Regions from separate parts of the Pseudomonas mosselii genome, predicted to be linked through region 4. Evidence: riboswitches for the same ligand, from Rfam matches in the RefSeq annotation. Region 4 holds a riboswitch; each other region holds the start of a gene.
What was found. Region 4 has a riboswitch for cobalamin ahead of cobW (cobalamin biosynthesis protein CobW). Riboswitches for the same ligand answer to the same signal wherever they lie in the genome.
Positions count from the first base shown of each region.

Region 1 (7,589 bases), 930 kb from region 4:
TCATGCTCATTCGTTCTATCGGCTTCGGCTGGCCAGTGGCCTGCTCCTGCTGGAGGCGGGACTGCTCCTGTTGCAGGGGCAGCGGGATGACAAGGATCGGCGTTTCTGGAGCGAGGTGGTGGCCGCTGGACTGGCCAGTGCGGCGGCGGGGTTCGAGCTACTGGCGGTGGGGACGGAACAGACCCTGCTGGGCGTCGGGCGGAACAGCGCGATTGCACGGGGAGCGGACATCAGCCTGGGTCGTTATCGGCTATGGGGGGCGGGGTTGGCTGCGGTGGGTGGCGTTGTCAGTATTGCATGGGACGTTTCAGATGCCGAAGAAGCAAAAAACAGATCAAAGTCAATGCTTGCAGCAGCGTACAGAACAAGAGCTGCATCTACGTTCGCCCTACTTTTAGGGCAGGGAGGAATAGCATTTTCACAGGCAAGTGCACTTTTTCAGTGGCTGTCAGTGAGTTCGAGCCAGACGTGGAAAAGCAGCTTATACGCTACCCTTTCCACTCTTTCCGCACGACTAGCCGCGAACCGTGCAGCCATGATGTTTCTGAGTCGCTTAAGCTGGATAGGCGGCGCCATTGTACTCGGCACCACTATAGCCTTGCTCATTGTCGATGATGACGCACTGGAAAAATGGTGTAGCAAATGCTGCTTCCGCCTTAAACCATCAAACAAAGGATACATGAAGGACACTGAAGAGCTAGAAGCCTTATTCAGCGCCATGAGCGAGGTTATATAGTGTATTTTTTTGAGTGGCTTTCATGGCTCGCAGCCATTGACCCAAAAGAAGAACGCGAAGCCTTTAAAAAGCAGAACAAAACAATCAAGAATAGAGGGGTGTATGAAAGCGAAGACGAAGAATACGTTGCAGCCGCAAAAAAATCAGTATGCGAAACCCCGAAGAGCCGTGGCCCAGTCTACGTATACAACGAGCACGTGCTCGAAATGCGCTGCGGCATGTGGGAGGATAAACGTGGGTTGATCACAATACTTTCTCTTACAGCCATAGCACTAATCACATTCGAGTTCTACTTCACCACTGACGCCATTAAAAAGTTAATCGTACTGACCTACAACTATCAAGGCGAACCGTATGGAGAACTCCTAGTCACCACAATTTTCTTTCTCTGCCTGGACCCATGGCTTTTATGGCTTTACCTAAAGTATGGTTTTCGTTTCACACGTTTTGAAATGTTCACATCACGCCACCTGTTGATACGCTTCAACCGTACCACCCAACAGGTCTACCTCCACCGCCCGGCCTACTGCGGAGGAATCGTCACGCTGCCGTGGAACGGCGTATCGTCCAGCGGCTCTGATAGGAAGTATGCTCCACCAGGTGGCATGGGCATGCCGCTGGAACTCACATGGTCGCCCGCCTTCACCGGCACACTGCGTCCTGAACTGATCTTGGTAGGCAAGTCCGCGAACAATTTCGCGGAGCTTCAAGCCGAATGGGAGTTTATCCGTCGCTTCATGGATGAAGGTCCAGAAGGACTGCCACGCCCCCACATCACCTCGCACTTCCCCTGGCCTTGGCAAGCCTTCACGCCTCAGTTTGAAGGTCTGACCCACTACTTCCGCAGTTCCCCACGCGTCCTCAAATGCGGCCTGCTATTGCTCTCTCCTGCCTTCCTGATCATCGGAACAGGCCACTGGGTGAGTCTCCTGCTGTGCTGGAAGCCTCGCTGGCCCAAGATCATCCGTGAAGCCGGCCTGCCGGGAAAACCCGTCCCGGCAGTGACCACCGTTGACGATTACCCACCTCATATTCAGGAGAGACTGCGGGAGAACGCCTACCTCTGGGCCATACGTCCAGGCAAACGCCCGGAGAGAAAACCCCGCGTCTCTAAACGTCGGCCCAAGAGCCAAAGTCAAACTCCCGATATCGAGAAGGATGCGCCCCATGAGGTCGACAGTATTGATCAGCCGTAAAAGCGGGATGTTCTTGACCGAGATGGAGCCCAACGCACCACGCCTCTGCATGGTGGCGAGACGCCCCATGACTGCGACAACCCGGCAGTGCGCGGCTACACCTTTATCCAATCCGATACCCGCGAATCGCTAATCACCCTGTGCAAAGCCAAATAAGGCGCTGCTTGAATCCCTACACCCAACGAAAACAAGGAGCATGCGTGATGAAACCCATCGTTCTAGTCGGGCACAAGCATGACTGCCCCCTGCATGGCGCAGGCGAGGTTGTTTCAGGCCATACGGCCACATTGATCAATGGCAGCGCTGTCGCCTGCGTAGGCGACAGGATCAGTTGTGGTGCCGTCATCGAAACAGGGTCGGCGAACCATGCCATCGAAGGCCGGGCCGTTGCACGCCAAGGTGATACCACCAGCCATGGCGGAACCCTGTTGGAGGGCGAGATCGGCTGGATGGTTGATTAGGCCTCATTCGCTTCTCTGCAGTACCAACGTGGCCACCAAAGCCAGCACAGCAAACCCACAAGCCACATAACCCAGTGCAGCCAGACCAAGCCCCTGGATCGCCGCGCCCCCCAGCGCGGCACCGGCGGCGATGCCCGCGTTGGCCGCCGACACGTTGAGGGTCCCGGCCAGGGCCTGGGCCTTGGCGCCGGCCCGCATCACCCGCACCTGGCACACCGGGAACAGCGCCGTGTAGGCGATGCCCCACAGGGCCAGGGCGCCCACCAGCAGCAGCGGGTTGCCGATCACCGGGGTGACCAGGCCCATGCCCAAGGCCAGCATCGCCAACAGCAGCAGCGTGGCCCGCAGCGGGCTGCGATCGACGATCCGTCCGGCCAGGGCGTTGCCGAGCATGCCCACCAGACCAAAGCCCATCAGCCACCAACCGACCGCGTTGGCCGGCACAGCAGCAAGCTGCTCGAGGATCTCGGCCAGGTAGGTGTAGGCAGTGAACATGGCGGTGAACACCAGCGCCGACAGCAGCACATGGGCGATGAAACGACGGTCCTTGAGAATCACCGACTGCCGCTCTCCCGCGGCGCGGGCCGGGACCGCCGGCAGGGGTGGCAGCCAGGCCCACATCAGCAGTGCCACCAGCAGGGACAGCCCGGCGAGCAACCAGAAGCTGCCGCGCCAGCCAACCAGCCCGGCGGCCAGGGTTCCCAGCGGGATGCCAAAGACGAACGCCGCGGTGATCCCCAGGTAGACCCGCGCCACTGCCCAGCCCTCGCGCCCCTGGCCGGCCAGTTGCCCGGCGCTTTCGCTGGCGGTGCCCCAGTACACCGGCAGTGCCAACGCGGCGAGGAACCGCGCCAGGGCCAGTACCCAGACGTTCGGCGCCAGCGCCGACAGCGCATTGGAGGCGGCGAACAGCAGCAGGATGGCGATGAACAGCCCCTTGCGTGGCAGGGCCGACAGCCAGGCGGTGAGCGGCGGCCCGAACAGCATCACGGTCACCGCGAACAGGGTGACCAACTGGCCCGCGCCTGCGACCGACAATCCAAGGTCGCGTGCCAGCGCGGGCAGTAGGCCAAGAATCAGGAACTCGGTGGTCAGCACCGCGAAGCCGCCGACGGCGAACAGGCCGATCGACAGCCCAGCACGCGGCGCCGGCCGCGCCAGGGCGGCATGGGTCAAGCTGGAGGTGGACATCTACTGCGATCCTCGATGAATGGCAGGCCAGCTTAATCTGGAATGTTGTTCCGATTACTGGTAGATATTCCCTTATCAAGTGAACCATATTCAGCAATCGCGAGCCCATGCCATGTCCGCCTCGGAACGCCTGAAAGACATCGACTTCTTCGTCAGCGTGGCCAACGCCGGCAGCTTCATCGCCGCCGCCGAGCGCATGAACCTCACCAGCTCCGCCGTAAGCAAGGGCGTGGCCCGCCTGGAGAAACGCCTGCAGGTGCGCCTGTTCGAGCGCACCACCCGACGCCTGGCCCTGACCGACAGCGGCGCCGACTACTACCGCACCTGCACCCGCGTGCTGGCGGAGATCGAAGAGGCCGAACTGGCCCTCAACGACGAGCACAAGACCCCCTGCGGCAAGCTGCGCATCGACCTGCCGGCCACCTTCGGCCGCCTGCATGGGCTGCCCGCCGTGCTCGACTTCGCCGCGCTGCATCCGCGATTGCAACCGCACATCACCCTCTCCGACCGCTTCGTCGACCTGGCCGAGGACGGCATCGACATCGTCGTGCGCATCGGTGGACCACAGACTTGGCAGCCGGGCATCGAGCACCGCTACCTGGGCAGCCAGCGCCTGGTGTTCTGCGCCGCCCCCGCCTACCTCGCCCGGCACGGCACGCCCCGCGACCTACAGCAGTTGCAGGCCCAAGGCTGCGTGCTTTACGCCTGCGCCGACGGCAGCACGCCGGCCCTGCACTTCGCCGGTGCCCGTCCGGGCCTGGCGCAGCTGCGGCCGATGCCGGGCCGCCTGGCCATCGGCGATGCCGAGGGGCAGGCCCTGGCCATCAGCGCCGGGCACGGCATTGCCCAACTGCCGACCTGGCTGGTGCAGCGCCAGCTCGACGCCGGGACGTTGCAGCAAGTGCTGCCGGAGTACGCAATGGAGGGGTTGCCGATCAACCTGGCCTGGCGTCGCAACCGTGGACATCTGCCCAAGGTGAGCGCGACGGTCCAGGCCCTGGCCGAGCGGCTGGGACCACTGATTCAGGGCTGATTCAAGCGGAGTGCCAGCGCATGGCTGTATCCAGGCACAAACAAATGAAATAAAATAACATTTCTTTTGAATGATACCTCTGCCAGCGACCCTCCTCGATGACCAGCCTCCCGACCGCCCTCCCCAGCCAACGCCTGCACAGCATCGACGCCCTGCGCGGCCTGGTGATCCTGTTCATGCTGCTGGACCACGTGCGCGAAACCTTCTTCCTGCACCGTCAGGTCAGCGACCCGATGACCATCGACGCGACCGACCCCAGCCTCTTCATCAGCCGCACCCTGGCGCACCTGTGCGCGCCGGTGTTCGTGCTGCTCACCGGACTGTCGGCCTGGCTTTACGGCGAAAAGCACCAAGGCCGGGGCGATACAGCGACGTTCCTGTTCAAGCGCGGCCTGTTCCTGGTGCTGCTGGAGCTCAGCCTGGTCAACTTCGCCTGGACCTTCCAGTTGCCACCGAGCGTGATCTACCTGCAGGTGATCTGGGCCATCGGCCTGAGCATGATCGCCCTGTCGCTGCTGGTGTGGCTGCCACGCCCGCTGCTGCTGGCCCTCGGCGCGCTGATCGTCGCCGGCCACAACCTGCTCGATGGCCTGCACTTCGCGCCGCACTCGGCGCTGCATGTACCCTGGGCGATCCTGCACGAGCGCAGCTGGCTGGAGCTGCCCGACGGCTTGCGCCTGCGTACCTCCTACCCGGTGCTGCCATGGATCGGCGTGATCGCCCTGGGCTACGGACTCGGCCCCTGGTTCGGCCGCGGCAGCGATGCCGGCGAGCGCCAGCAGCGCTTGCTGCTGGGCGGCATGATGCTGCTGCTCGGCTTTGTCGTGTTGCGCCTGCTCAATGGCTACGGCGAGGCGCCGTGGGCCTTCTACGCCAACGTCGGGCAGACGTTGATGAGCTTCTTCAACATCACCAAATACCCGCCGTCGCTGCTGTTCCTGGCCTTGACCCTGGGCGTCGGCCTGTTGCTGCTGCGCGCTTTCGAGCGGGCCGGCGACGCCCGCTGGATCGGCCCGCTGGCAGTGTTCGGCGCCGCGCCGATGTTCTTCTACCTGCTGCACCTATATGTGCTCAAGCTGCTGTATGTGGCCTGCGTGGGGCTGTTCGGCCTGAACCAGGGCAGCCATTTCGGCTTCGACGGCATCGGCGCGGTGTGGCTGGTCGCGGTGCTGCTGGCGATCGCCCTGTACCTGCCGGTGCGCGGCTTCGCCCGGCTCAAGGCCCGGCGGCGCGACATCGCCTGGCTCAAGTACCTGTAAAAGCGTTTTCACCCGATGGCCCGATGGTCTACCATGCCGCCCGCCGGTTTCCACACGGAATCAAAAGGGAATCCCGGGCGCGCCGAGGGCGGGCCAAAGGGAACTGCCCCCGCAACTGTAGGTGCCGAGCCTGCGCCATCGATGCCACTGGGTCTGCCGACCCGGGAAGGCCGGCGCCGGCCAGGACGCACCAGTCAGGAGACCTGCCGGCACGCATTCACCAACCGGCGGGGTGTCCGGGATGGTCATCCGCCCCTGGCCGCGTGCTTGCCGCGCGACGCTTGGCGATGCCTGTCCGTGGGCCATTCCGTGCACCACCCGACAGGAGATCGCCCCACCATGCCGTACCGCCTCGCCACCCTGCTCGCCGGCCTGTCACTGGCGGGCCTGGCCCACGCCGACGCCACCCGCTACCCGTTGACCGTCGACAACTGCGGTTTGCCGCAGACCTTCGCCCAGGCCCCGCAGCGCGTGGTGACCATCGGCCAGGCCGGCACCGAGTTGCTCTATGCCCTGGGCCTGGGCGAGCGGCTGGCGGGCACCTCGCTGTGGTTCAACAACGTGCTGCCCGAGTTCAAGGCGCAGAACGACAAGGTCGAGCGCCTGGCCGACAACGAGCCGGGCTTCGAGGCGGTGGTCGGCAAGCGCCCGCAGCTGGTGACCGCGCAGTTCGAATGGATGGTCGGCGCCCAGGGCGCGGTCGGCACCCGCGAACAGTTCGCGGAGCTGGGCATCCCCACCTACCTGCTGCCCTCGGACTGCGAAGGCAAGGACAACCTGGTGGGCGCCGACGGTACCCGCCTGCAGCCGTTCAGGATCGACACCATCTACAGGAGCGTCAGTCAGCTGGCCGAGATCTTCGACGTGCAGGATCGCGGCGAACACCTCAATGCCGAGCTCAAGGGCCAGCTGGACCAGGCCCGGCAACGCCTGGCCGGCCAGGACCTGAGTCACACCAGCGCGCTGTTCTGGTTCTCCAGCGCCGACCTCAAGGTCGACCCTTACGTCGCTGGTCGCCAGGGCGTGGCCGACTTCATGCTGCAGACCCTCGGCGTACGCAATGTGGTGGAGTCCAGCGAAGAATGGCCGGCGGTGGGCTGGGAGACCCTGGCCAGGGCCAACCCCACCTGGCTGATCGTCGCGCGCATGGACCGCCGCCGCTACCCCGCCGACGACTACCGGAAAAAGCTCGAGTTCCTGCGCAGCGACCCGGTGACCCGCAACATGGACGCGGTCAGGCAGGGGCGGATCATCGTCCTCGACGCCGACGCCATGCAGGCCGGCATCCGCCTGTTCCGTGGCCTGGAAGTGCTGTCCAGCGCCTTCGCCAGCGGTAAAGCACCACAGCCATGAACCGCCTGCTGCCCATCAGCGCCTTCGCGCTGCTCGCCCTGTGCCTGGCCATGCTCGCCGGGATCGCCATCGGCGAGACGCGGATCAGCGCCGAGGTGGTCTGGCAGGTACTGGCCAACCAGCTGTGGCAGGCCGGCCATGCGCTCGACCCCATCGACGCCGGCATCGTCTGGAACTACCGCCTGCCGCGCACCCTGGTGGCCGCCGCCTGTGGCGCGGGGCTGGCGACCTGCGGGGTGATCCTCCAGGCGCTGCTGCGCAACCCGCTGGCCGAGCCGTACCTGCTGGGCCTGTCGGCAGGCGCCTCGACCGGTGCCGTGGCGGTGGGGCTGTTCGGCCTGGGCGGCGCGGTGCTGTCGC
Region 1 is NZ_CP081966.1:2,456,227-2,463,815, reverse strand. It holds gene K5H97_RS11410 (T6SS effector BTH_I2691 family protein) at 1-736, shown strand, start outside; gene K5H97_RS11405 (DUF6708 domain-containing protein) at 736-1,932, shown strand; gene K5H97_RS11400 (PAAR domain-containing protein) at 2,136-2,393, shown strand; gene K5H97_RS11395 (MFS transporter) at 2,397-3,584, opposite strand; gene K5H97_RS11390 (LysR family transcriptional regulator) at 3,697-4,617, shown strand; gene K5H97_RS11385 (DUF1624 domain-containing protein) at 4,716-5,876, shown strand; cobalamin riboswitch at 5,904-6,101, shown strand; gene K5H97_RS11380 (ABC transporter substrate-binding protein) at 6,216-7,229, shown strand; gene K5H97_RS11375 (FecCD family ABC transporter permease) at 7,226-7,589, shown strand, end outside.
Region 1: it holds a riboswitch for cobalamin, as region 4 does, so the genes downstream of both, K5H97_RS11380 (ABC transporter substrate-binding protein) here and cobW (cobalamin biosynthesis protein CobW) in region 4, are expected to answer to the same signal.

Region 2 (7,589 bases), 1.0 Mb from region 4:
CGGCGAATGCCGGTGACCAGTGCGAGGCGGTCGGTCAGCTGGGTGCGGTTTTCGGCGAACAGGGCGAAGGTGTCGACCTTGGACAGCGTTTGTGCGCGGGTTGGGCTGAGGCTATGGAAGCCGCCCGGAGCCGGATGCCACGGGTCGAGCGGGTCGCTGCCGCCATCACGGTAGGGCGAGTTGCTGTCGACGTTGAAGCGGATGCGGTTGTACTCGGCGCCGACCACGGTCTTGCTGTCCAGGCCGAACAGGCCATGGTCGAAGGTGAAGCTCTGGCGATCGCCGAGCTGCTCCTGGTTATGGCGAATCTCGAGGAAGCTGCCGCGCTGGATCACGCCGTTGGCGGCGTCCCAGGTGTAGGACTCGGCATTGCGCCACTGGCGGCGGCTCTTGATGTAGTACAGCTGGTTGCTGGCACTGACGCGGTCGCTGAGGGTCCAGTCGGTGGTCAGGCGCGTCCACTCGTCGTGGTAGCGCTGCTCGTCGTTGCTGACGTTGTAGTTCTTGCGCCGCACGCTGCTGCGCAGGTGCCCATCGATCAGCGGGGTGCCGTAGTAGTTGGCCGGTTGCGCATCGCCGCGTTCGTGGGCGAGGGTAAAACTCAGGTCGTCGCTGGCATCGAAGCGCAGGGCGGCGCTCAGGGCCAGGCTGCGCGAGTCGGTGCGGTCGACCCAGCCGTTGCCGGCCTGCTGGTTGAGGGTCACGCGGTAGCTCAGGCGCTCGCTCAGGCTGCCGCCGCTGTCCAGGCCCAGCTGCTGGCGGTCCCAGGAGCCGTAGCCCAGACGCAGGTGGTTGCGGATCTCGCCAGCGAACGGCTGCTTCGGCACCACGTTGACCACCGCGCCGGTAGCGCCTTCGCCGTACAGCACCGAGGCGGGGCCGCGGATCACGTCGATGCGCTCGAACATCCACGGATCGACCGGGAAGGTCAGGGTGCCGGCACCGGCGTACAGGCGCGAGCCGTCGAACAGGGTCATCACCGAACTCTGCCCGGTGAAGCCGCGGGCCGACAGGCCGGTGCCGCCGTCGCCCGGCGTGCCGATGAAGGTAAGGCCCGGCGAGCGGGTCACGGCGTCCTGCACGGTGAGGTTGTTGCGCTGCTGGATCTGCGCCTCGGTCAGGCTGCTGGTGCTGGCCGGGGTGTCCAGGGCGCTGAGGTTCAGGCGCGAACCGGTCGGGGACGGGGTGGCCAGGTCGATGGCCTGTGGCTCGCGGGTGTCGGTGATTGCCGTGGAGGGCAGGGTGAAGGGCGTTACTTCATGATCGTCGGCCAGCGCCGGCAGGGACACGGCCAGGCAGGCCGCCAGGGTGTGAAGCTTGTTGATTCGGGACATGTCGTTCCACTGCTGCAGGAAGAGATGGATCCCGGTGGAAAACACGCAACGGTCAAGCGCACGCAGGCGCGCACGCGGATACCGGCCTGCGCCCGCCCACCGCGGGTTGCCAAGTAGCGCCTCAGGCCGGTCTCCGGGCTTGCGAGGGGCATGAAGCCTTCACCTTCCCATGCGTGCGCACAGTGGTCTGTCGAAGGATTCACTCGCTTACCGTTGCGGGGGCAGCGCCGGACTTGTCGTGACAACGACGCACCGGCTTCCCGTTTCACCCTGCGCACGGCGGCGCAGGACACCTGAAACTGGCGCGCATCTGACCATTGAACGGGCAGTGAGTCAATCGTTTGAGTGGGTGGGGAAACTGTGACGGACAGGGCGGTTTAGAGCGGTTTGCCAAATTTTTTCGAACTTTTGCCAAGCCCGTTGTCTCGAACCGGTCGTTCGCCATTCATTCACGTCATGGAGACTTTTGCGAATGTTTACCCGTAACCTGCTGCGCCACGCCTGCCTGCTTGCCCTGCTCGGTGCCCCTCTGGCTGCCACGGCGGCACCGAGTACCGACCCGCTGTTCACCCTCGGCTTGCTGGGGTCCTACGACAAGTTCAAGTTCGAGGGAGGAAGCGAATCGGACAAGGAACACATGGGCCAGGGCGGTGTGTTCGCCACGTTCGGCAACAAGATGACCGCCGAATCCGGGTTCATCTACCAGATCGGTGCCGAGGCCAAGTATGGCAAGAAGAACGACAACAAGCTCAAGGAAGCCCAGGCCGACCTCGACCTGGGCTGGCGCGCCGCACTGGATGCGCGCAACTTCGTCGACCTGACGGTGGGCGGCGGGTACAGCTGGACCCGCTTCGAGCCCGAGATCAACGATCTTGATACACGGCTGACCTACAAGTCGCCGTTCGCCAAGGCAGCGCTGGGCTACAACCACCAGTTCGACGCGTCGACCCTGCGCGTGGAGGTGGGCGCGCGCCACACCATTGATGGCCGCGCGCGGCTCAAAGTCGATGATTTCGGCAGCGACAGCGTCGACATGAAGGACCGCACCAACCCGTATGCGGAGGTCACGCTGCTGATGAACCAGCAGGGCGGCATGCCGGTGCAGGTGGGGGCGTACTACACCCGTACAGAATACAAGCTGGACGAGGATACGCCGGTGGCCGACAACACCAAGCTCAAGCGCGACGAGTTTGGGGTGAAGGTGGGGTTGGCGTTCTGATCGGTTGAGCCTGCGCTGATTCCGTCGCGGGGCAGGCCCGCGATGGATTCAGCTGCCTCTTATCGCCCGCGTCGGCGCGACACCCGCGCCTCGATGTTCTTGCGCCCGATCAGCAGCGCCGGTTTTTCCACGACCGGCTCATCGGCCAGCCACTTGTACATCACCAGGCAGTCCACCAGGCCCAATTCGGCATGGCGGTATGCCTTGGGCAGTCGCCCGACGGTCTCGAAACCGAGCTTGTGCCAAAGCGCCACGGCCACCTCGTTGCTCGCTACCACCGAGTTGAATTGCAGGGCCAGGAAGCCCTCCTGGCGCGCCAGCTTCTGCGAGTGCTCGCACATCAGCCTGGCCACGCCCCGGCCGCGTGCCTGTTCGCAGACCATGTAGCCGCAGTTGCCGACATGTCCCCCGGGGCCGGCGGCATTGGCCTTGAGGAAGTAGGAGCCAAGCAGCACGCCGTCTTCATCGGCCACCAGTGTGCGCAACGGGGTTTCCAGCCACAGCCGGCGCGCCTGGTCGAAATCCAGGGCGGGGTCGAAGGCGTAGGTCTGGCGGGCCTGGACGATGGCCTGGAAGGTCGGCCAGAAGCGCTCGAAGTCTTCCGGGGTCATGGGGCGGATCTGGATCATGGTGGTTCCTGCACGGGCTGAGGCGCCAAGTCTGGGTGTCGCGGCGCCCGCGCGCAAGGGCGCCCACGCCGCAACCTGCTCAGGCGTCGGCCTTGCCCACGGCGTCTAGCGCCCTGGCCGAGTAGACCAGCGCGGCGCCGGCATTCATCGCCACCGCCACGCCCAGGGCCTCGGCAATCTCTTCGCGGGTGGCGCCGTGCTTGACCGCCTGCTGCGAATGCACGGCGATGCAGCCGTCGCAGCGCGTGGTGACCGCCACGGCCAGGGAGATCAGCTCGCGGGTCTTGGCGTCCAGGTGGTTGGTCTTGGCCCCGGCGCCGCTGGCGGTCATGTAGCCGGCCACGGTATCGGGAGAGAGTTGCTTGAGATCGCCGATGCCGGCCATCAACTGCTTACGGTAGGCTTCCCAGTCCATCATGCTCATCGTCTTCACCTTGTCAGGTTGGCAACAGGAGCTATCAGGCTAGTCGATGTTTGGCGGGGGGATGAGGTGTAGGTGATCTTGGTAGAAGCGGCCTTGCGGCCCTTTCGCGACACAAGGCCGCTCCCACAGGGGCGTGGGGCGGCCGATAGACAGTGGCAGGTCAGATATAGATGAACACCAGCACCAGCGCCGCGACCACCGCCCACTTCTCCAGGTAATAGCGGGTGCGGTTGCGTTTCTTCATCGCCTTGCCGCGCTCGCGGATCTTGTAGATGCGGGTGAACAGGCGGTTGATGCCGCCGGTCTTGTCGCTGGCATCGTTGGGCGCGGCGGCGGCGGCCATGACGTTGCGGCTGAACCAGCGGTTGAACGCTGCGGCCCAGCGGTACTTGAGGGGGCGCTCGACGTCGCAGAACAGGATGATGCGGTTGTGCTCGGTGGTGTTGGCCGCGTAGTGGATGTAGGTCTCGTCGAACACCACGCCCTCGCCGTCACGCCAGGAGTACTTCTCGCCGTCCACGTCGATGTAGCAGCCATCGTCGTTGGGCGTGTCCAGGCCCAGGTGGTAGCGGTAGGAGCCGGCGTACGGGTCGCGGTGGCGCACCAGCTTGGCGCCCGGCGGCAGGGTGGCGAACATCGCCGCCTTGACCGTGCCGATGCCGGCGAGCAGCTCGGTGGTGCGTGGGCACAGGGTCATCGCCGAGGGGTGGCTCTCGCCGTACCACTTCAGGTAGAAGCGCTTCCAGCCGGTCTTGAAGAACGAGTTGAAACCGACGTCGTCATAATTGTCGGACTTTTTGATCTCGCCGGCCTGCAGCAGCTGCTGGCCTTCCTTGCGGATTTCCTGCCAGTGGTCCTGCAGCACCTGCAACTCGGGGAAGGCGCTGACCGGCAGGTACGGCTTGGCCGGATGCTTGGAGAACAGGTAGAGGAAGGCGTTGACCGGGGCCAGGAAGCTGGAGTGGTCGCCCAGCTGGCGTGTCAGCTTGTGACGAACCCGACCGCGCAGGTGAACATAGGCGATCGAGAGGACGAAGATCAGTACGAGTGCAATTTTCATGGACGATTACTTGTCGAAAAATGGCCATGCGCCATGGCGTAAGCCCGCCAGCATAAACAATCGTGGCGTGGGTTTGTACTTATTGTTACGTCTTGTCTGGCCGACTTAGGTGCAATGGCTGACAGGTTGCGCAAACGATTCAACAGTTTATGTAGCTGTTTTGCGTGGGCAGAACGCTACACTCGATGACGCGAACCGTTACCAGGGAGACTCCAATGGTCCAGGATCAGCGCCCCAGCGGCGCGCCGTTCAAACGGTTGTTCTTCGCCTTGCCGGTCAGCGACGAACAATGCCGCGCCCTGGCGCAGTGGCGTCGAAGCCTGAACCTGCGCAGCGGCAAACCGGTGCCAGCGGAGAATTTCCACGTCACCTTGCTGTTTCTCGGTGACGTGGACGCCGAGCAGGTGCCGGCGATCTGCTCGGCGGTCGATCAGCTCAGGCGGCCGGTCGCACCGCCACGCTTGCTGCTCGACCTTCTGCAGGTCTGGCCACGGGCCAGCGCGCTGGTGCTGGAGGCGCAGCAGGCACCCGCAGCGCTGCTGCAACTGGTGTATGGCCTGCAACAGGCGCTGTTGCCCCTGGGCGTGGAGGCGGCAAACCGTGAGTACCGCCCGCACCTGACCCTGGCCAGGGACTTTCGCGGCCAGCCGCCGGAGGCCGGCACGGCGCCGGAATTCTTCCTTGCCGCGCGGCACTTCACGCTCTACGAATCGCGCAAGGGCCGTTACTGGCCCTTGGCGCAATGGCCGTTGAGCGCGTGAGCGGCGATCACAACTCAGGCGTGTACTTGACCGAGAACATCACGGTGCGCGGCTCGCCGTGGTTGTTGCTGCCGTTGAGCTGGTTGAAGCCTGCCCGGTGGCATATCAGGCCGCAGCTTCCTGGCCTTCGAACAGGGTCGATCCCAGTTGGCGGGCTTGCGGCAGAAGGCTAGCGGGGGCTGCGCCTTCACTGTCGGTGAACAGGGTCGAACTAATGACCCGGGCACCGCAGTAGTCGAAAATGCCGTGCTCGATCTGCACGCGCATGGCCTCGCCATAGCCATGGCGCTCGAAGGTGCCGGCATCGGCGCCGGCCACGCCGACCAGGTGCGCGGTCATACCGTGCAGCAGCTTGGTAGTGGTGCCGTCGGCGGCCTGGTCGAAGGCCCAGCCGTTGCTGAACACCCGCTCGACCCAGCCCTTGAGCAGGGCCGGCAGCGACCACCAGTAGATGGGGAAGACCATGACCACGGTGTCGGCACGTTCAATGCGGGCTTGTTCTGCCAGCACATCGGCGGGAGGCTTGCCCAGGCGCCGATGCACGGCGTGGTCGGCCAGGCCGAAGCGTGGGTCGAAACCTTCACGGGCCAGGTCGGCGAACTCGCTGGTATGGCCGGCGGCGTGCAGGCCCTCGGCCACTTGCTGGGCGAGGGCGTGGGTGAGGGAGTCGGGATCGTGGTGACCGATGACAATCAAGGCATGCATGGTGGAATCTCCAGAATCAGGATGCAGGGACACCGGGAGCGTTATATACTCGAGGTAAGTTACGTTTAGTAAGTTACTTTTGGTAGGTAATCGATGTCAAGCGAGGAAAAGTCCGCGCCGCGCAAACGCCTGTCCCGCGAGGAGCGTCGGCGTCAATTGCTGGACGTGGCCTGGCGGTTGGTACGCGAGGAGGGCACCGATGCCCTGAGCCTGGGGCGCCTGGCCGAGCAGGCCGGGGTGACCAAGCCGGTGGTGTACGACCATTTCGAGACCCGCAACGGCTTGTTGCTGGCGCTGTACCAGGAATACGACGCCCGCCAGACGGCCATGCTCGACAAGGCCCTGGCCGGCTGCCCGGCCGGCCTGCCGGAGCGGGCCTGGGTGATTGCCGAGGCCTATGTGGACTGCGTTGCCACCCAGGGCCGGGAGATCCCCGGGGTCAGCGCCGCGCTGGCCGGCTCGCCAGAGCTGGAGGCGCTAAAGCGCGGCTATGATGGGCCGTTCATGGACAAGTGCCGCGAGGCGCTAATGCCATTCGCGCCGGGTGGCGATATCGGCGTGGCCGGGTTGTGGGTGCTGGTGGGAGCGGCGGACGCGTTGTCCCTGGCGGCGGCGGCCGAAGAACTGACGGCTGAAGCGGCCAAGCGCGAACTGCAGGCGACTATCGTGGCGATGGTTCTGCGGCAGTAATTTGGGGGAGCTCCAGTTCAAGATTGCCGGGCTCCAGTCAGGCCGGCAGGCTCTGGTATGGCTGTTCCTCGCCCGGACTGCGGGCGAACTGGCGCTTGTACTCGCGGCTGAACTGCGAGGTGCTTTGGTAGCCGACCCGGTGCGCCACCTGGGCCACGCCCAGCCCTTCGCCGATCAGCATCTGCTGCGCCTTGAGCAGGCGCAGGCGCTTGAGGTACTGCATCGGTGCCAGGTCAGTGCAGCGCTTGAAGTGTTCGTGGAAGGTCGACACGCTCATGTTCGCCCGGCTGGCCAGCTCATCCACCCCTAGCGGCTCGGCGTAGTGCTCGCGCAGGTAGGCCAGGGCCGAGCCGATCCGGGCGAAATGCCCCTGCTGCTCGACCAGTGCCCGCAGCACGCTGGCCTGTGGCCCGCGCAAGGCGGTATAGAGCACTTCGCGTACCCGCGCCGGCCCCAGCACCTTGGCATCCAGCGGGTCCTGCAGGCACTGCAGCAGGCGCTCGACGCTGTCGCGCATGGCTGTGTCCAGCGCTGCCGAAGTCATCGATTGTGGCGTCTGTGCCTGCACCGCGGCATCCGGCCCCAGGTCCATGCTTTGCACCAGCTCGCCGAGCAGGGCACGGTCGATGTCCACCGCCACGCCGAGCAGCGGTGCCTGTGGCGTGGCGAAGGTCTCGCACATGAACGGCACCGACAGCGCCTGTACCAGGTAATGCCCGGCACCATACTCCAGGGTGCGTGGGCCCAGGCGCGCCAGTTTGCTGCCC
Region 2 is NZ_CP081966.1:2,355,740-2,363,328, forward strand. It holds gene K5H97_RS10930 (TonB-dependent receptor) at 1-1,334, opposite strand, end outside; cobalamin riboswitch at 1,442-1,646, opposite strand; gene K5H97_RS10935 (outer membrane beta-barrel protein) at 1,807-2,553, shown strand; gene K5H97_RS10940 (GNAT family N-acetyltransferase) at 2,613-3,182, opposite strand; gene K5H97_RS10945 (carboxymuconolactone decarboxylase family protein) at 3,262-3,606, opposite strand; gene lpxO (lipid A hydroxylase LpxO) at 3,767-4,666, opposite strand; gene thpR (RNA 2',3'-cyclic phosphodiesterase) at 4,882-5,427, shown strand; gene K5H97_RS10960 (NAD(P)H-dependent oxidoreductase) at 5,533-6,132, opposite strand; gene K5H97_RS10965 (TetR/AcrR family transcriptional regulator) at 6,226-6,822, shown strand; gene K5H97_RS10970 (AraC family transcriptional regulator) at 6,860-7,589, opposite strand, start outside.
Region 2: it holds a riboswitch for cobalamin, as region 4 does, so the genes downstream of both, K5H97_RS10930 (TonB-dependent receptor) here and cobW (cobalamin biosynthesis protein CobW) in region 4, are expected to answer to the same signal.

Region 3 (7,589 bases), 1.9 Mb from region 4:
GCGATCGGCGCAAGCTCCGTGCTGGTCAGCGAGTGGTGGTAGGTGTGGCCTCGCAGGGTGCCTTCGGGTAGTTCGACCGCCTGCAGGGCCAGGGCCGCCAGGCGCTTCTGCATGGTCGCCTCGCCCGGCAGCAGGCCCAGCAGCGTGGCGCGCTCGCCCGCCACGTCGGTCAGCGCGTCGAGCAGGTAGAGCATGCCGCCGCACTCGGCCAGCAACGGCTTGCCGGCGGCATGATGGGCGCGGATCGCTTCCAGCATCGGCGCGTTGGCGGCCAGCGCCTGGTGATGCAGTTCGGGGTAGCCGCCGGGCAGGTAGAGACTGTCCACCACGGGTAGCTCGCGGTCATGCACCGGCGAGAAGAATTCCAGGTGCGCACCGAGGCCACGCAGGAGGTCAAGATTGGCGCCATAGGTGAAGGCGAAGGCCTCATCGCGGGCCACACCGATGCGCGCCCCGGCCAGCGACGCAGTCACATTCACAGGCTCAGGCTCGGCAAAACGGACCGGTGGCGGCAGCGCGGCATCGCAACTGGCGCCCAGGGCTTCGGCGGCGGCATCCAGGCGTGCATCCAGGTCGTTCAACTCGCTGGCCTGGACCAGGCCAAGGTGACGGCTGGGCAGCTCGATGCCGCGCTCGCGGGACAACCCGCCGTACCAGCGCAGGCCTTCGGTCAGGCTGCCTTCGAGCAGTTGCGCATGACGCAGGCTGCCGACCCGGTTGGCCAGCACCCCGGCGAACGGCAGGTCGGGCTGGTAGCGCGCCAGGCCTAGAGCCAAGGCACCAAAGGTCTGGGCCATGGCCGTGCCGTCGATCACCGCCAACACCGGCACGCCGAAGTGGCGCGCCAGGTCGGCGCTCGACGGCGTGCCGTCGAACAGGCCCATCACGCCCTCGATCAGGATCAGGTCGGCCTCGCCCGCCGCTTCCCACAACAGGCGGCGACTCTCCTCGGCGCCGATCATCCACAGGTCGAGCTGGTAGACCGGTGCACCGCTGGCGCGCTCGAGGATCATCGGGTCGAGAAAGTCAGGCCCGCACTTGAACACCCGCACCGTGCGCCCGAGGTTGCGGTGCAGGCGGGCCAGGGCGGCAGTGACCGTGGTCTTGCCCTGGCCCGAGGCCGGGGCCGCGATCAGCACGGCGGGACACTGGCGCGACTCACTCACAGTTCGACGCCCTTCTGCGCGCGGATACCGGCCTGGAAGGCGTGCTTGAGCATGCCCATCTCGGTGACGGTGTCAGCCAGTTCGATCATCTCCGGCTTGGCAGCGCGCCCCGTGACGATCACATGCTGCATCGGCGGACGCGCCTGGATATCCGATAGCACCTGGTCGAGGTCCAGGTAGCCGTGCTTGAGGGCGATGTTCAGCTCATCGAGCACGACGAACTGGATAGAGGGGTCCTGCAGCAACTGCCGCGACACCGCCCAGGCGGCCTCGGCAGCGGCGATGTCGCGCTGGCGGTCCTGGGTTTCCCAGGTAAAACCCTCGCCCATCACGTGATAACGCACCTGCTCGGGAAATCGGCGGAAAAACAGCTCCTCGCCGGTGCTGTTGCGGCCTTTGATGAACTGCACCACGCCGCACTGCATGCCATGGCCAAGGGCGCGGGCAAGCATGCCGAAGGCCGAGCTGCTCTTGCCCTTGCCGTTGCCGGTCAGCACCAGCAGCAGGCCGCATTCATTGGGGGAATTGGCGATGCGCTCGTCGATGATCGCCTTCTTGCGCTGCATGCGCGCCAGGTGACGTTCGTCGCGTTCGATGGATTCGCTCATCAGGGGTCTCCGCAGGCTGTCGCAGCGGCGGCGACAGGTAAAAGGCAGGCAGACGAGGAGCGCGCAGGAGGCATGGCAAGGGCCACATCGCACCGCGCATCACCCTCCGTGATGCCGTTTGGCAGTGACAGGCCGGTCTCCGGGCTCATGAGCGGGCGCAGGCCCTGGCTACGCGCCTTCCCGGACATGGACATCCAGTGGCCTTGCGTAGCCGTCGACTCATCTACCGTTGCGGGGGCAGCGCCGGACTCGCGCCTACTGGCGCCCACCGGCTTCCCAGTTTCACCCTGCCGAACCGCAGCTCGCGGGGCACCTGAAGCACGCCGCGAAGGTTAGAGGGTTGCACCGGGAGCGTCAATCGAGCGAGGGCCGATCTGGCCTGGATCAATGGCCGATTCACCAGCTTGTGCCACACTCAGAGCAGTGATATCACATAGCCATCACCCGGCCGACCCGGATCACAATGACAAGGAGAGCGCAGCATGCAAGGCCTGATGATCAACAACCCGCGCCTGGAGTTCCTGCGCCCGGCCCTCGAGCGCTGGGTCGACTGCATCGACCGCTTCAACCAGTTGCAGGGCGACAACGAGGCGCCCTACTGGCACGGCACAGCCAGCAACGTCGGCCTGCTCGCCGCTGCCGCCTGGCAGGGTGAGTTGGTGGCGCTGGAACGGCACATGAGCAAGAAACAGCGCGACGAGGGCGAGCGCGACGGGCGCTGCGACCTGTCGATCAGCAGCGCCGAGGAGTCGCTGTACCTGCACGCTGGCCAGCGCTGGCCGCGCATCGCTCGCCTCGACCTGACAGCGGCCCTGCAGGAAACCGCCGCCCTGGCCAAGCCGATCGCGTATGGCAGCCAACTCAAGGCCGGGGCACTGTTCGTCACACCGTGGAAGGCCGGCCAGCATGCCAGCCCCGAGGAACTGCAGGACCTGGTGGACGATCTGCAGAAGCACACGGCCTGTGCGCTTGCCTGGTACTTCCCGTATGCCTACCGCAAGCTGCACAACGAACTGGGGCAGTACTATCCCGGAGTGGCGCTTCTGCTCAAACAGGCTTGATGCCAGCCAGGCAATACTGGACCAAGTTCATACCCTGCCCGCGCCGGTAGGTATCAGGGATTCTGCGCCAGATGCCCCGGCGGCAGCACCCGTTTGGCCTGGAGGTAGGCCTTGGCCCAGTAGCTGTTGGACAGGTAGTCCAGGCGCACGGTGCCGCCCGTCGACGGTGCATGCACGAAGCGCCCTTCACCGACGTAGATGCCGGCATGGCTGACCTGCGACCCGCCGCTGGTGGCAAAGAACACCAGATCACCCGACTGCAGCGAATTGATATCCACATTTGGCGCGCGCATGACGATCATCTCGCGAGTCGAGCGTGGCAGACTGATACCCGCCGCATCACGGTAGACATAGCCGATCAGGCCGCTGCAATCGAACCCGGCATCCGGTGTATTGCCACCCCAGCGATACGGTGTGCCCACCAGGCCGATGGCGCGAAACAATACATCGTCGGCCGCAGGCGACGAAGGCGCCTGATTGAACACCATCGGCTGTTTGGGCGTGGGCGCCGGCGCAGGTGCACGGCTGGAGCAGGCCGCAAGCAGGGCCACCAGGGAAAAGAATGCGAAGCGCGCCAACATCGCCATGATGCGAACGTCCTGTCGAAAATCCGACGGCCACGGCCGAAGGTAAAAAGAGTTGAGAATTTAGATTAGACGCTTTCTGTAAATGCGCACGGCGGCGAGCTTTTCAGCTACGCCGCCGTGCGAGGTTACAGCATTTTGATATCAAATCAATTGCGCGAGATCGTGGTCGGCGCCATGGCGAGCGCGCGTTTGGCCTCGATGAAGGTCTTGCTCCAATAGCGATCGCCCAGGCTGTCGATACGCACACCACCGCTGCGGCGGCTGCTGGAGTGGATGAACTGGTTGTCACCCAGGTAGATGCCGGCATGGCTCACGCGGCCACGGCCGTTGGTGCTGAAGAACAGCAGGTCGCCGGGCTTGAGCTTGTTACGGGCGACCTTGGGCGCGTCGACGTTGATCATCTCGCGGGTCGAGCGCGGCAGGTTCATGCCCGCCTCTTCGCGGAACAGGTAGCCGATGAAACCGCTGCAGTCGAAGCCGGACTTCTCGGAGGTGCCGCCGAAGCGGTAGCGGGTGCCGATCAGGGCCATGCCGCGTTCGAGAATGCTGTCGGCCAGCACAGGCAGCTGGTATGGCTTGCCGTTGCTGGAGAAGGCGTCAAGGTCGTCTTCGCTGGCCAGCTCTTCCTCGGTGAATACGGAAGAGGCGGAAGCCTTGGCCTTGACCGATTGCTCGGCGGCCACGCGGTGGTCCTGCGAGGGTGCGACCGGGCCGGTGGAGGCACAGCCGTAAAGAAGGGTGACAAGTGCAAGTGGCACGAGGGGTGCGAAGCGCTTCAGCATGGGCACGACCGTGTCTGTAGTCCTTTAGAAGGGGGAAACTATGCCTTCTATCGGACCCATTTGCAAATTTTATCGAAAAAGATGTGACTTTTCCGTTTTGATGCTCTGGCACCGTGTTCTCAGGGCTACCAGCCGAGGGTTTCCTTGAGGAACGGGATGGTCAGCTTGCGCTGGGCCTGCAGGGAGGCCTGGTCGAGGCGTTCGAGGAGGTCGAACAACGCGCTCATGCTGCGCGTACCGCGGGTGAGGATGAAGTGGCCGACCTCGTCGGTCAGGTGCAGGCCACGGCGCGAGGCACGCAGTTGCAGGGCGCGCAGCTTGTCCTCATCGGACATCCCACGCATCTGAAAGATCAGCGCCAGGGTCAGCCGCGACTTGAGGTCGGCCAGTTTGATCGGCAGTTCCCGTGGCGAACTGGACGCCGCCAGCAGCAGGCGCCGGCCGCTGTCGCGCAGGCGGTTGAACAGGTGAAACATCGCCTCTTCCCAGTCCGCCTTGCCGGCAATCACATGCAGGTCGTCGATGCACACCAGCTCGTACTGTTCGAGGTAGTCGAGCAGTTCGACGCCGCGATCAAGCAGTTGCGCCAGGGGCAGGTAGACAGCGGGTTGGCCCAACTGCTGGAAACGCTGGGTGGCGGCCTGCAACAGGTGGGTGCGGCCCACGCCCTGCTTGCCCCACAGGTAGATGAGGCTTTCGGTCCAGCCGGCGTCGGCTTCGCACAGCCGCTCGACATAGCCCAGTGCCGCGGCATTGGCGCCGGGGTAGTAGTTGATGAAGGTGGCGTCGTCGCGCAGACGCACACCCAGGGGCAACTGGATCGGTTTCATGCTCGCGGGCGGTCGCGGGGACCACAGGGGGCCTTTGATGAACAGTGTGCAAAGTCTATACCCGCAGCGCGGACGGCACAATCGGCGAGGGGAATAGCGCAAGTAAAATCAAGTAGTTGCACTGTTTCACAAGCATCGCGGGGCAAGCCCGCCCCCACGTTATAGCCTCTGCCAGGGTAGCGTGGGAGCGGGCTTGCCCCGCGATTGATCATAGGTCGGGGTCGATCTCCCCGGCATACATGTCCGATTCCTTGTACAGGTCATGCACATGCCGCAGCAGCACCATGATCACCGCCGCCACCGGCAACGCCAGCAACACGCCGGTAAAGCCGAACAGCTCGCCGCCGGCCAGGATCGCGAAGATCACCGCCACCGGGTGCAGGCCGATGCGGTCGCCCACCAGCAGCGGTGTCAGCACCATGCCTTCAAGCGCCTGCCCAACCATGAACACCGCGACGATGCCCAGCATCGGGTAGAGCTCGCCGCCGAACTGGAACAACCCGGCGACCAGCGCCGCACCGATGCCGATGATGAAGCCCATGTACGGCACGATCGCCGCCAACCCCGCGAGCATGCCGATCAGCAGGCCCAGTTCCAGGCCCACCAGCATCAGGCCGGTGGAATAGATGACGCCCAGCGCCAGCATCACCAGCAACTGCCCGCGCACGAACGCCCCCAGCACCTCGTGGCACTCGCCGGCCAGTCCCACTACCTGCGGTTCGCGTTGACGTGGCAGCAGGCTGCGCAGCTTGGCCATCATCAGGTCCCAGTCGCGCAGCAGGTAGAAGCCCACCACCGGGATCAGCACCAGGTTGGCCAGCCAGCCAATCAACGCCAGGCTCGAAGCAGTGGCCTGGGACAGCAGCACCCCGACGATGTCGGTGGTCTGGCCCATGTGCTCGCCGATGGCGGCCTTGATCTTGTCGAATTTCCAGAACCCATCGGCCAGGCCCAGGCGGCTCTGCACCCAGGGCAGCGCCACATGCTGCAGCCAGTCGAGCATCTGCGGCGCCAGTTCGTACAGGCGTAGCAACTGCTTGGCCAGCATCGGCACCAGCACCAGCAGCAGGGCCAGGAATATCAGGGTGAACAGGCTGAACACCACCACCACGCCCCAGGTGCGCGACAGGCCGAACCGTTCCAGGCGGTCGACCAGCGGGTCGGCCAGGTAGGCCAGCAGGATGCCCACCAGGAACGGCGAGAGAATGTTGTGCAGGAAGTACAGCAGCACGGCAATCACAAAAGCCGCGCCCAGCCAGATCCAGCGACGCAGGTCAGTCATTCAGCCACTCCTTACCAGCGAAAACGCAAGCCGTCGAACGGCTTGGCGGCGGTGGCCGGCGGCGTGGCGCCGGCCGGGTCCTGCGTGTTTGGCGCAGGTGTCGCGGGCACGGGCTCGGCAGGCAGTTCCTGGAGCTTGGCCAGGCTTAACTGCGCGCGCAGTTGCTCACGATTGCCGCTGACGCGGTAGGTCAGGGTGCCGCCATCGGCCATCTGCAGGCGCGCGCCATATGGCTCCAGGACTCGGCTGAGCTCGGCGTAGCGTTGCAGGTTCATGCCCTGGACCTGCACCTCTAGCTCGCTGCTGGCGCCGGGACGGGTGACGTAACGCGGCGCCAGGCGGTTGCTCACCGCCAGCAGCACGGCATCGGCCAGGGCCGCCTGGTCGGCGCCCTCGGCGCTGCCCTGCTCGCGCTGGTCGCCCAGCCACAACTGCCACTTGCCCTGCCACTTGCCGTCGGCTTCATGGGCGTGCACCGCCAGCAGCGCATCGGCGCCATAGCGCTCGGAGGCCTCGCGCAGCGGCGCCGGGTCGTTGCCTTCGAGCAGCTTGGCATTGGCCACCAGTTGTTCCTGCAGGTCGGCCAACGGCAGGCGCAACGGCAGGCCGCGGTGCTGGGCGGCCCGGCGCAGGGGTTCGGCGACAGCCTGGCCATCGCCGACCAGGCTACTGCCCTCGACGCTGTCATTCAGCCACCAGCCAAGAATCGACGGCCGGTTGCTGCCCCACAGCGCCAGGCCAGCTTGGCGCAGGGCGCGCTCGGTGCTGCCGGGGTCGAACTCGACCAGCACCGACTCCGGCGGCCCGGCTTCGGTGCCGACCTGGTTGATGATCTGCTGCGGGTCCTTGCGCAGCGCGGCCAATGCCGGGTTCTGCACCGCCTTGGGATCGCCGGTCAGGCGCAGCACCAGGGTATCCAGGGCCTTGCCGGTCGCCTGGGCGCGGGCTTCGCTGCCCTGCCCTTCGACAGGCTCGCGCACCTGGTACAAGCCAGAGATGGTTTCGGCCTGGGCGACGGTGCCGGCCACAAGCAGGCAGGCGCCAGCGAGGAAATTGAGAAGACGCATTGAGGATTCCTGTCCAGATGACCTTGGGGCGACACGCCCTTGCCTGTCGGCTGTGACCGCGCAACCACGGCAAATACTCCGCGTTGCCGGCCCGTTGCGTGGGTCGCCATGCCTATACCTTATACAGGCACCGGCGCGCCAACCAGTCACAGGGGGTGAAACACGGTTTTTTGCCCAGATTTCCCGCCTGCCCGTCGGCCTGAGGA
Region 3 is NZ_CP081966.1:1,515,899-1,523,487, reverse strand. It holds gene K5H97_RS06830 (cobyrinate a,c-diamide synthase) at 1-1,166, opposite strand, end outside; gene cobO (cob(I)yrinic acid a,c-diamide adenosyltransferase) at 1,163-1,774, opposite strand; cobalamin riboswitch at 1,888-2,106, opposite strand; gene K5H97_RS06820 (hypothetical protein) at 2,257-2,835, shown strand; gene K5H97_RS06815 (C40 family peptidase) at 2,889-3,422, opposite strand; gene K5H97_RS06810 (C40 family peptidase) at 3,569-4,204, opposite strand; gene hda (DnaA regulatory inactivator Hda) at 4,330-5,034, opposite strand; gene K5H97_RS06800 (AI-2E family transporter) at 5,243-6,316, opposite strand; gene K5H97_RS06795 (DUF2066 domain-containing protein) at 6,328-7,383, opposite strand.
Region 3: it holds a riboswitch for cobalamin, as region 4 does, so the genes downstream of both, cobO (cob(I)yrinic acid a,c-diamide adenosyltransferase) here and cobW (cobalamin biosynthesis protein CobW) in region 4, are expected to answer to the same signal.

Region 4 (7,589 bases):
GTGCTGGCCGGCATCTGAACGAAATGATCGACCTTGACCCTTTCCTGGAAGCCCTTGGCGATCACGTAGTCGGCGCTGATGGCATCACCCAGGTAGACATCGGCTTGCCCCAGCGCCACCGCGGTCACACCGGCGAGCGTGGAGCGGTAGAGGCTGAGCTGAGCGTGGGGGTAGAGTTGCTGCACTGTGCGAATGGGCAGGTAATGGTCGACCATGGCCAGGCGCAGACCCTCAAGCTTGTCCTCTACGCGCAGGCTTCGGTTCTGCCGGGACACGATAACCGGCAAGTCGTCGGCATAGGGCAGGCTCAGCGTAAGGTCAGCATCGTTGGCCTCGAAGGCATTGGAGCTGCCCAGCAGGTCGATCTCGCCGGCACGCAAGGCATCGAGCGCCTGGGCGCGGCTGGCATAGCGTCGCACCTCGATGGGTAGCCCGAGCTGTTCGCCGATCAGGCCGGCATAGTCGGCGCTGAGGCCTTCGTAGTCAGCCTGGCTGATGTTGATGTCGAAGGGTGGATAGTCCGGGCGCGAGCTGCCCAGCACCAGGCGCTTGCGTTGGTTCAGCCACTGTCGGTCGGTCGCTGCCAACGCCAGCGGTGGCGCCGCGCTCAGGGCACGGGCAAGCAGGTGGCGGGGCTCGCTGTGCACCTCGCTCAGTGCGGATGGCGACAGCAACGCGACCAGCAGCAGGCACAGTGATGCCCCCTTAGTCATGGTTCAGGCCACGTTGTTGCGTTTGGCGAGGTCCACCATTTCGACCAGCGACTCGACCTTGAGCTTCTCCATGATCCGGCCGCGGTAGGTGCTGATGGTCTTGGCGCTGAGGTTCATCTGCTCGCCGATCAGCTTGTTGCTCTGGCCGGCGCTGAGCCGGCGCAGCACTTCCATTTCCCGGTTGGACAGCAGTGCCAGGCGCTCGGTCTCGCTTTCCAGGGTGTTGCTGTTGACCGCCATCTGCGGGAAGGTCGAGTAACCCTTGACCAGTGCCTTGAGGGCGAAGACCAGGGCATCGAGGTCTTCGTCCTTGTTGACGAAGGCCGAGATGCCAGCGTCCATGCAGCGCCGCACGTAGAGGTCGGCGGGCTGGCCGGTGAGGGCCATGATCCGGGGCGGTGGGTCGATCAGCTTGAGCCGCTTGATCACCTCCATGCCGTCGAGGTCCGGCAGGCCGATGTCGAGGATGACCACGTCCGCCTTGGTCTGCTCGGCCAGGCGAGCAGCCTCCTTGCCTTTACCGGTTTCCCCCACGACGGTGAAGCGTTCGCGTTCGAGCAGCATGCGTACGGCGAGTCGAACAATGTGGTGGTCATCGACCAACAGCACGGATGTCATTCAGGTAGCTCCTGTCAAAGTGCAGCCCGCTTCCAGCCTATGATCAAAGGCGCTGAGCAGCGGACTTGCTGGGCAGCGCGCACCTTACGGATATTCAGGAGCCTTGGTAATAGGCGAGTATAGGTGTGTTGAAAAACCTGCACAAACCTGTAGAAAAGTCCTACAAACGAGGTTCAGGCGCAGGGCGCGTGCGGCTTGTGCACACGCTGTGTCGAGGCGGGATTGTTGTCCAGCACCTTGCCGGCGCGGGAGGGGCGGGCAACCAGCTGGCCGCCGCAGTTCGGGCAGCGGTGGTGGAAGTGCCGGTCGTTGCAGGCTCGGCAGAAGGTGCACTCGAACGAGCAGATCAGCGCATCTGGGCTTTCGGCCGGCAGGTCGGCGTCGCAGCATTCGCAGTTGGGGCGCAATTCGAGCATGGTCTTGGTTTCCTTCCAGTTGGAAAACCCAGTGTGCTACGCCGCGCCCCGGTCGGCAATCGCTTCACGTGCCTGGACGGTAAAGGTGGGCGTGACCAGCGCGATACAGGGCCGAGTCGGCGAATGGCGCGTCTCCCAGCACATGACCGACCAGGATCAGCGCGGTACGCCGAAAATCCTTGGCGGCAACGCGCTCGCAGATATCGGCCAGCGTGCCCTTGACCCAGTCCTGGTCCGGCCAGGTGGCGCGATGGACCACCGCTATCGGGCAGTCGACGCCATAGTGTGGCAGCAGCTCCTGGACGATGCGGGCCAGGTGGCGCACCCCCAGATGGATGGCCAGGGTACTGCCGTGGCGGGCCAGGTCGGCCAGTTGCTCACCGGCCGGCATTGGCGAACGGTCGCCAAAGCGGGTGAGGATCACGGTCTGCGCCACATCGGGCAAGGTCAGCTCGCAGCCGAGCAGCGCGGCACTGGCGGCGGTGGCGGTGACGCCGGGGACGATCTGGTAGTCGATATCCAGTTCGCGCAAGTGGCGGATCTGTTCGCCGATGGCGCCATAAAGGCTGGGGTCGCCGCTGTGCACGCGCGCCACGTCCTCGCCGTTGGCGTGAGCCTGGCGCATCGCCTCGACGATCTGCTCCAGGTGCAGTTCGGCGCTGTTGATTACCGTGTGCGCCTGGTGACCTTCCAGCACGGCGGCGGGGACCAGGGAGCCGGCATAGACGATCACCGGGCACTGGCGGATCAGGCGCTGGCCCTTGACCGTGATCAGCTCGGGATCGCCGGGGCCGGCGCCGATGAAATAGACCGTCATGGGGGTTCCTTGTATAGAAGAGTGGCGGATTATCCGCCGATGGCCAGAGCCAGGGTAGCGCTGCCGAGGACCTGCCTCGGCACGTGCAGGCGGCCGTTATCGCCGGCCAGGGCCAGTGCGGCGCTTTCGGCGACGCCCCAGCAGCCGGTCTGCGCGTACGCCGTGGGCGAACGCTGGCTGAGCTGCGCTTCGAAAGCCAGTAAATGCGCGGCATCGAAACAGATGTACGGCAGCCCCAGGCGTTCGGCCAGTGCCAGCAGGCCGGGCTCTCGGGCCTTGGGCTCGATGCTGGCAATGCCGCGCAGGGCCGAGAGGGGCAGGGCGTTGCGGGTGAGGGTCTGGCGCAGCAATACCGCCAGGGTCTCGACCGGGCAGCCGCGGCGACAGCCAAAGCCGGCGTACAACGCCGGCTGAGCAGGCAGATCGCGCATCAGGCCTGGCTGGAGCGACGGTACAGCCAGGCGCTGAGCAGGCCCAGGGCCAGCCAGAACGCGGCGTTGGTCAGCCAGGAAGCGATCTTGAACTGGGTCTCGAGGGCTTGCGGCGCCAGGCTTTCATGCACGGCCGGCTGTGGCGCGCCGATCAGGTGCGGGATTACCAGCAGAGCGACACCCAGCGCCTTGAACAGCCAGTGGCGGGCGAACACCAGCAATGCCAGGCCGGCGGCGGTGGCCGCTGCGGTGCCGATCCACCAGGTCTGGCGCTGACCGAGGTCGGCGGCGGCGGTGCCGGGCAGTTCCGGTGGCAGGCCCAGGGTCGGCGCCAGGCAGAACACGGCAAAGCCGGCCAGGCCCCACAGCGCGCCGGTGGCCACGCGGTTCGGTTCACGCAGGCCGTAGAGAGCGACCAGGATCAGGGCGAAACCGACGGCGACCACCAGGTTGCCACCGGTGGTGGACAGCACGCGCTGCCAGCCGTCTTCCGGCGACCAGGCTTCGGCGCTGTGCTCATGCTCGTGGGGCGCGGTGGCGTCGCCGTGTTCATGGTGTTCGGCGACCGGGGCGGCGGACTCGTAGGTTTCCGCCTGGAGAATCAGTGGGGTGACCCAGAAGCTTTGCAGCAGGGTCAGCAGCAGGGCCGCGAGCAGGCCGCTGAAGCCCGCGGTACGGGCGATGCGCGTAATCATGCGGGTTTACTCAGTGGCAAGGGAAGGCGGCGCTGTGGCGGGTATCGTGGGCAGCGTTGTGCACTGCCTCGATGTGCGAGAAACCGGCGAAGTACACCAGGCACAGGCCCAGCAGGCTGGCGCCGACCGCGACGATCAGTCGCTGGCTGAGGCTGACGGGGGTGGCGATACTGTGTTTGGCGCTGGTGATGGGCATGACGCGTTCCTCTGCTGCTTTTGTTGTGGCAACGGACATGCGCGACGACCCCGGGCACGATTGGCCCAGGTGATACGACGACGCCCGCCCACCGCGGGGTGTACTGTGAGCACGTGTCAGGCCGGTCTCCGGGCTGGCGAGGTGGAGCAGGACTCCGTGGGGCGTCACCTTCCCATGCCTTACTGTTGGCACAGTGGTTCGGACGCTTCTCTCGCTTACCGTTGCGGGGGCAGCACCGGCCTTGTCGGCTCCTTAGCAATGGAGGCGCGACGCACCGGTTTCCCGTTTCACCCCCGTCGGGGGCACCTGAACGCAATGCGCTAGCAAATCACGGGGCCGGGCCCGCGTCAATCGCCATGGCGGTTGACCGCCAGGCAGGCACTGCGTAGCCTTGCCGCTGCGAGGTTCTCGGGCGTTGGCCCGAGCTAAGACGGGAACGCGGTACAAGCCGCGGCTGCCCCCGCAACTGTAAGCACTGAAGGGTTCGGCACAGCCACTGCGCAGGCGCGCGGGAAGGCGCCGGCCCACCGGCCAGCGAGCCGCAGCGGTGCGAGCCAGGAGACCTGCCTCGTGACGTTTTCGACTTTCAACCGGGCGGGGTGATCCGGTGGCGAACGCGCCAGGCCGGCAGGGCCGTGGCTGTCGTCCTGCATGCCCGCGCCATTGCTGCCAAGGGCATCGCGACATGAAAACACTGGCCAAGCTTCCCGTCACCATCGTTACCGGCTTCCTCGGCTCGGGCAAGACCACCTTGCTGCGCCATATGCTCGACAACGCCCAGGGCCGCCGCATCGCGGTGATCGTCAACGAATTCGGCGAGCTGGGCATCGACGGCGAGATCCTCAAGCAGTGCAGCATCGGCTGCACCGAGGAAGAGGCCAACGGCCGCGTCTATGAGCTGGCCAACGGTTGTCTGTGCTGCACCGTGCAGGAAGAGTTCTTCCCGGTGATGCGCGAGCTGGTGGCCCGTCGCGGCGACCTCGACCACATCCTTATCGAGACCAGCGGCCTGGCCTTGCCCAAACCGCTGGTACAGGCCTTTCAATGGCCGGAAATCCGCAACGCCTGCACCGTCGACGCGGTGATCACCGTGGTCGACAGCCCGGCCGTGGCCGCCGGCACCTTTGCCGCCTACCCGGAGCAGGTCGATGCCCAACGCAAGCTCGACCCCAACCTCGACCACGAGTCGCCGCTGCACGAGCTGTTCGCCGACCAGCTGGCCAGTGCCGACCTGGTGGTGCTGAACAAGGCCGACCTGATCGACGCCGAGGGCCTGGCCAAGGTCCGTGCCGAGGTGGCCGAGGAGCTGCCGCCGGCGGTCAAGGTGATCGAGGCCAGCAGCGGCCGCCTGCCGCTGGAAGTGCTGCTGGGCGTGGGCGCCGAGTCCGAGGTGCATATCGATGGTCGCCGTACCCATCACGACTCGCATCACGACGGCGATGACCATGACGACCATGACCACGACGCCTTCGACTCGATCTCCATCGATCTGCCCGAGTCCGACGAGAGCCTGCTGCTCGACGCCCTGACCCAGCTGGTCACCGAGTTCGGCATCCTGCGCGCCAAGGGCTTCGCCGCGATTCCCGGCAAGCCGATGCGTCTGCTGATCCAGGGGGTGGGCACCCGCTTCGACAAGCATTTCGACCGCGCCTGGCGTAGCGATGAACCACGGATCACCCGCCTGGTGCTGATCGGCCAGGCGCTGGACGCCGCACAGCTGGAAGCGCGCCTGCGCCAGGCCCTGGGCGCCTGATCCATGCACCTGCTGCGGACCCAACCCGGCGGCTTCGTGCCGGACGACAGCATCGCCGACCTCGGCCAGACCCCCGCCGACCTGGTGATCCTCTGCAGCGGTGATTCACACCTGGCGCTGCTCGCCGAAACCGCCGAGCAGCTGCCGGCGCACTTTCCCAGCGTGCGCCTGGCCAACCCGATGCAGGTGCAGAACCATGCCTCGGTCGACGTGTATGTCGACCAGGTGCTGCGCCATGCCAAGGTGATCCTGGTGTCGCTGCATGGCGGCGTCGGCTACTGGCGCTATGGTGTCGAGCAACTGGTCGAACTGGCGGAGCGTGGGGTCGAGCTGATCCTGGTGCCCGGCGACGACCGCCCCGATCCTGAGCTTACCGACCTGGGCACGGTCCGCGGCGAACAGGCCGAGCGCCTCTGGCACTTCCTGCGCCAGGGCGGCAAGGCCAACGCCGTTAACCTGTTCAACTGCCTGGCCAGCCAATGGCTGGGTTGTGATTACCCGTGGGATGAGCCGCAGCCCTTGCCGCGCACGGCGGTCTATCACCCGGCCAAGGCCACGGCGCGCCTAGAGGACTGGTACGCCGAGTGGAATCCGGAGCATCCGGTGGCGCCGTTGCTGTTCTACCGTTCGCACCTGCAGGCGGCCAACACGGCGTTCATCGATGTGTTCTGCCAGCGCCTGCAGGCCTGCGGGCTGAATCCATTGCCCATTGCCGTGGCCAGCCTAAAGGAACGCGCCTGCCTGGACCAGGTCGAGGCCTGGCTCGACGAGGTGCAGGCCGAGGTGGTGATCAACACCACAGGCTTTGCCCTGTCCAGCCCCGAGCAACCCAACCTGCGTCCGCTGCGCCGCGATGTGCCGGTGCTGCAGGCGATCTGCGCCCAGGACAACCAGCCTGGCTGGGAGCAGAGCGAGCAGGGCCTGGGCGCCCGCGACCTGGCGATGCACATCGCCTTGCCGGAACTGGACGGGCGTATCATCACCCGGCCGGTGAGTTTCAAGGACCTGGCCTGGCGCAGCGAGCGCAGCCAGTCCGATGTGGTCTGCTACCGGGCCCACCCCGAACGCATGGACTTCGTCGCCGAACTGGCACGGCGCTGGGTGACCCTGGCGCGCCTGGACAACCAGGAAAAGTGCGTGGCCCTGGTGCTGGCCAACTACCCGACCCGCGACGGGCGCATCGGCAATGGCGTCGGCCTGGACACGCCGGGCGCGGCGCTCAATATCCTTGAGGCCCTGCAGGCGCAGGGTTACCCAGTGGCTGGCCTGCCTGAAACCGGCACTGAGCTGATTCACCAGTTGCTCGGCGGGGTCACCAACGACCTCGACCATCTCGACCAGCGCCCCTGCGCCCAGAGCCTGGCCCTGGCCGATTACCAGCGCGCCTTTGCCGCCTTGCCCGAGACCAACCAACGCGCCGTGCTGGAGCGCTGGGGGCCGCCCGAGCAGGACCCGATGTTCCGCAGTGGGCGCATGATGGTTGCCGGCCTGCGCTACGGCCTGACCTTCGTCGGCATCCAGCCGGCGCGGGGCTACCAGGTGGACCACAGCGCCGTATACCACGACCCGGACCTGGTGCCGCCCCATGGCTACCTGGCGTTCCACTTCTGGCTGCGCAACGGCTATGCCGCCGACGCGGTGATCCATGTGGGCAAGCATGGCAACCTGGAATGGCTGCCGGGAAAGGGCGTGGGCCTGTCCGCCGAGTGCTGGCCGGATGCCTTGCTCGGCCCGTTGCCCAACATCTACCCATTCATCGTCAACGACCCGGGCGAGGGCGCCCAGGCCAAGCGCCGCACCCAGGCGGTCATCATCGACCACCTGATGCCGCCGTTGACCCGTGCCGAGACCTACGGCCCGCTGCGCCACCTGGAGCAACTGGCCGATGAATACTACGAGGCGCAGTTGCTCGACCCACGCCGTGCCCGCGAGCTGCAACGTGACATCCTC
Region 4 is NZ_CP081966.1:3,390,085-3,397,673, reverse strand. It holds gene K5H97_RS15735 (transporter substrate-binding domain-containing protein) at 1-713, opposite strand, end outside; gene K5H97_RS15730 (response regulator transcription factor) at 717-1,331, opposite strand; gene K5H97_RS15725 (DUF1272 domain-containing protein) at 1,505-1,747, opposite strand; gene cobM (precorrin-4 C(11)-methyltransferase) at 1,812-2,564, opposite strand; gene K5H97_RS15715 (cobalamin biosynthesis protein) at 2,594-2,995, opposite strand; gene K5H97_RS15710 (CbtA family protein) at 2,995-3,690, opposite strand; gene K5H97_RS15705 (CbtB domain-containing protein) at 3,701-3,886, opposite strand; cobalamin riboswitch at 3,989-4,210, opposite strand; cobalamin riboswitch at 4,272-4,471, shown strand; gene cobW (cobalamin biosynthesis protein CobW) at 4,572-5,639, shown strand; gene cobN (cobaltochelatase subunit CobN) at 5,643-7,589, shown strand, end outside.